Regions from separate parts of the Halomonas sp. KM072 genome, predicted to be linked through region 1. Evidence: predicted binding sites of a transcription regulator. Region 1 holds the regulator's gene; the other holds the start of a gene.
What was found. The regulator sigma-54, encoded in region 1, starts transcription at its own class of promoters, with help from an activator protein. The targets are predictions, from matches to a motif close to TGGCACNNNNNTTGCTNT.
Positions count from the first base shown of each region.

Region 2: a site for sigma-54 is predicted at 721-738, ahead of amt (ammonium transporter). Genes of this name have one in related genera too.

Region 1 is NZ_CP136132.1:928,173-930,574, reverse strand. Features, by position in the region: gene lptB (LPS export ABC transporter ATP-binding protein) at 1-285, shown strand, start outside; gene RVM26_RS04180 (RNA polymerase factor sigma-54) at 391-1,806, shown strand; gene hpf (ribosome hibernation-promoting factor, HPF/YfiA family) at 1,904-2,212, shown strand; gene ptsN (PTS sugar transporter subunit IIA) at 2,217-2,402, shown strand, end outside.
Region 2 is NZ_CP136132.1:1,294,562-1,296,963, reverse strand. Features, by position in the region: gene RVM26_RS06085 (NAD(P)/FAD-dependent oxidoreductase) at 1-543, opposite strand, end outside; gene amt (ammonium transporter) at 877-2,402, shown strand, end outside.

The sequences.
Region 1 (2,402 bases):
ATCGCTCGCTCGCTGGCCACCGAACCTGCCTTCATTCTGCTGGATGAACCATTTGCCGGCGTCGACCCCATTTCCGTGGGCGATATCAAATCGATCATACGCGCCCTCAAGAAGCGTCATATTGGCGTCCTCATCACCGACCACAACGTGCGTGAAACCCTGGATATCTGCGATATTGCCTACATAGTTGGCGACGGACACATCATCGCCAGTGGAAACCCCCAGGAAATCCTCAATAACCAGAAGGTACGTGACGTCTATCTGGGCGCCGACTTCCGGCTTTAAACAATGGCCCACGAAGACATTTTATTTAGTGGCATGCTTATTGCACTTGCACCAAACGCAGACTCGCTCTAGGGTGGAGCTTTCTGATTAACGAGTGGTTCTCAGATGGTCATGAAAGCTTCTCTTCAACTGCGCATCGGCACACAGCTGACCATGACACCTCAGCTGCAGCAGGCCATTGCGCTGCTTCAGCTATCGACGCTGGACCTTCGTCAAGAAATTCAGCAGGCGCTGGATGCCAACCCCATGCTCGAGCAGGAAGATGAGTTTGGCGAACAGGCCGTCAGCGAGCCTCAGGAAGCCGAGTGGGCAGACAGCATCCCCAGCGAGCTTTCCGTAGACAGCGACTGGTCCGATACGTACCAGGACATGGGGAGCATGGGCGGCAGCAGCGAAGGCCCGGACTTCGAGCGTCAGGCGGCGGGGCAGAGCCTGCACGGTCACCTGCTTTGGCAATTGGCCATGACCGACTTCTCCTCCCGTGAACATGCCATCGCCGAAAGCCTCATCGATGCGCTGGATGCCAACGGCTACCTGACCCAGCCTCTCAACGACATTCGCGAGGGGCTCAAGGCACAAGGCCACGACGGCCTGAGCCAGCGCGAGGTCGAAAACACCCTGCTGCGCCTTCAGCAGTTCGAACCCACCGGAGTATTTGCCCGAGACCTGCGGGAGTGCCTGATGCTGCAGCTGGCCTCGCTGCCCGAAGACACCCCGCTGCTGATGCCTGCCAAACGCCTGGTACGCCAGTTTCTCGAAGCCCTTGGCAAGGACGACATGCGCTTGCTGAAGCGACGCCTGAGCCTCGACGACGAGCAGTTGGACGATGTCATCCGTTTAATTCGCAGCCTTGACCCCAGGCCTGGAAGCGCCTACGGCATCACCGACGACAGCTATGTCACGCCAGATCTGGTGGTACGCCACGATCACGAGGGCTGGCACCTGGAACTCAACCCGGAAGCGCTGCCTCGACTGCGTATTCAGCCCGACTACGCCAGTCTGATCAAACGCGCCGACAAGAGCCAGGACAACCAGTTTCTGAAAGAGCATCTCCAGGAGGCTCGCTGGCTGATCAAAAGCCTTTCGAGCCGCAATGACACCCTGCTGCGCGTGGGGCGCGAGATCATTGCTCGGCAGATCGGCTTTCTGGAGCATGGCGAAGAAGCCATGAAACCGCTGATTCTGGCCGATATCGCCGAAGCGGTGGAGATGCATGAGTCGACCATCTCGCGGGTCACTACCCAGAAATACATTCATACCCCGCGCGGGGTGTTCGAGCTCAAGTACTTCTTCTCCAGCCAAGTCAGCGGCCAGGAAGGTGGCGACAGCCATTCCAGCACGGCCATTCGAGCACGCATCAAGAAACTGATTCAGGACGAGCCTCCGGGCAAGCCACTCTCCGACAGCCGTCTGGTCACCCTGCTGGAAGCGGGCGGCATCACCGTGGCCCGCCGCACCGTGGCCAAGTACCGTGAGTCGATGGGTATACCTTCGTCGAGTGAGCGCCGTCGTTTACGCTAGTTAAACGCTCTCGCCCAACAAACTCTCGACGAGGGCTTTGCAATGGCCCAAAAAGGGTTACAATCGAAGTACAGTCCGATGGATAAGGAGCACGTCAATGCAAGTAAACATCACTGGTCATCACGTTGAACTGACTGACGCCTTGCGTGACTACGTAAACGAAAAGCTGGAACGCGTTGAACGTCACTACGACAACATCACGACCGTCCAGGTCACCTTATCTGTTGAAAAGGAGCGCCAGCAAGCCGCCTGCACCCTGCACGCAGCAGGAGCCGACCTTCATGCCGAAGCGCTGGACAACGACATGTACGCAGCCATTGACGCCCTGGCGGACAAAATCGACCGTCAGCTCGTAAAACACAAGGAAAAAGCACAAGCCCGCGCCCAAGGCGCTGGCGTGCGTTAACCCGATGATGTTGGAAACCATTCTCCCCCCGGAGCGCGTGCTGTACGACGTGCCCGGGGGCAGCAAAAAAAGGGTGCTGGAGTTTTTCAGCACCTTTATCGCTCAAAACACGCCCAGCCTGGATAGCCAGGAAGTCTTCAGTCGATTGATTGGCCGTGAACGGCTGGGCAGTACCGGCATCGGCAATGGC
Region 2 (2,402 bases), 370 kb from region 1:
CAGTTGGGGCTCTTTTTCGGCAATCCCCTGGCGGTCGAGCACCGCAAACTGCACACCATAGAGATCGCGGGCCTCTTCAGCTTCCTTGACACGCTTGGCCAGCTTTTCGGGCGTTCGATATATCTCCAGCCAGCCCTCACGACGTACCAACGCATCGGCACCTGCCGCTTCGATCATCGGCGCGTGGGCGTCGAGGCACAGCTGAATCAGCGACGCGTACTCCGGGACGATCTTCTTGTAGAGCCGCGACGACGAATGATGCCAATAACTGAGCAGCGGAGAGGCCGCCTTGACCATGCCGGTGGGCCGATAGCGAATATCGACACGACGGTTGGGCAGCACGCTCAAAATGGTTTTCATATCGCGAGGAAACGGATACGGCCGTACCGCCTCACGCTGGATGATGCCCGCGTTACCGAACGAGGTTTCACGACCAGGCTGGCGGCGATCGATCAAGGTGACCTGAAAACCGCGCTTTTGCAGTTGCCAGGCGATACTGACGCCGACCATCCCTGCCCCTAAAACCACTGTTTGACGCGCCATTTTGATGCACTCCTCATTGAAAGATGATGCCACTACCAGCCCGTCCTGGCAGTGCCGCAACATATTGAAAAATATCACCAATCAAACAGCAATTACACAGTCATAAATACTGTTTTAAATCGTCATTTCAGTTTTTATTAACGTAGAAATAAAAAATAAGGATGAGTCCACTAGCCACGGCACGACAATTGCTTCATTCACGTTAGCAGTGCTTGAAGGGCTCGTCACGCTGACGGGGCTGCCTGCCTCGTCACTCGACGGTGATTCCTTCACCTTCCGACAAAGCACCAAATTAGCGCATACGCCGCACCATGCAGCGACAAGGAGAAGCAGATGACAGTGATGCTGGAAACAAGGCTTCTCGACACTTTATGGGTCCTTTGGGCCGCCGCCATGGTGTTCGTCATGCAGGCAGGCTTTCTGTGCCTGGAAGCCGGCACTACCCGTACCAAGAACGCCATCAACGTCGCCATGAAAAACCTGGCCGACTTCGCGGTTTCGGTGACGGTTTTCTGGCTGATCGGCTTTGGCATGATGTTCGGTGTTTCACAGGGGGGTTGGCTAGGACTGTCGTTATTCGGCTGGGAAATGGAGGCCAGCAACGCCTGGCTGATGACCGTGTTCATCTTTCAAGCCATGTTCTGCGCCACCGCAGCCACTATCGTGGCGGGCGCAGTGGCGGAGCGCATGCCTTTCCTGGGCTACCTATGGACAGCCTTCTGGATAGCACTATTGATCTACCCAGTGTTTGGCCACTGGGCGTGGGGAGGCTTACTCGGTGGCACGCCTGGCTGGCTGGCCGCTCGTGGATTCGTCGACTTTGCCGGAGCAACGGTAGTGCATAGCGTGGGCGGCTGGGTGGCCCTGGCCGCCGTCCTGGTGATCGGCCCCCGCACCGGGCGCTTTCGCGATGGCGTTCATGCCAACCCGTTCCCGGCGGGCAACCTGCCGCTGGCCATGCTGGGCGCACTGTTCATGATTCTGGGCTGGTTTGGCTTCAATGGCGGCAGCACCCTGGCCATGAATAGCGCCATTCCCGGCATCATCGCCAACACGCTGCTGGGGGCGGCTGGCGGCATTCTGTCGTCCATGCTGATGGGCTGGCGCATTCGCCGCTATGCCGATGTGATGTATGCCATCAACGGTGCCATTGCCGGCCTTGTCGCAGTCACGGCAGGCGCTCATGCCCTGTCGCTGCACGCGGCCTTCATGCTGGGCAGCATTAGCGGCGTGCTGATGGTGGCGGCCAGTGAGTGGCTGCTCAAAAAACGCATCGATGATGCCGTAGGCGCCATTCCCGCCCACTTGGTCACCGGCATCTGGGGCACGCTGGCACTGCCCTGGGTGGCTAACCTGGAGGCGCTGGGAACCTCGCTGAGCCGCTGGGAGCAGTTTCATGTTCAGCTCATGGGCGTGATCGTGTGCGGCGCATGGAGCTTTGGCGTCGCCTGGCTCCTGCTGCAAGCGAGCAAGCGCATCATGCCTCTGCGGGTTTCACCGGAGGCAGAGAAAATGGGGCTCAACCTGGCAGAACACGGCGCCCGGAACGAACTGCATCAACTTCTGGAACACATGCGCCAGCATGAGCGCCAGGGGGACATGCGCCAGCGCATCGACGCCGACCCGTTTACCGAGGTAGGGGAAATCGCTGCCAGCTACAATCGAGTATCCGCCGCGCTTGAGCGCGCCGTAGGCCATACCCGAGTCATGCTGCGTAATTTGCGTGACGGCGTCTTGACCTGGCAGGCAGATGGCACGCTCACCAGCCTCAACCCCGGCGCTGAAGCACTGTTCGGCGTTCAGGCACAGCAGCTCGTCGGGCAACCCATTACCACGCTGCTTCCTCATCGGCCATTGCC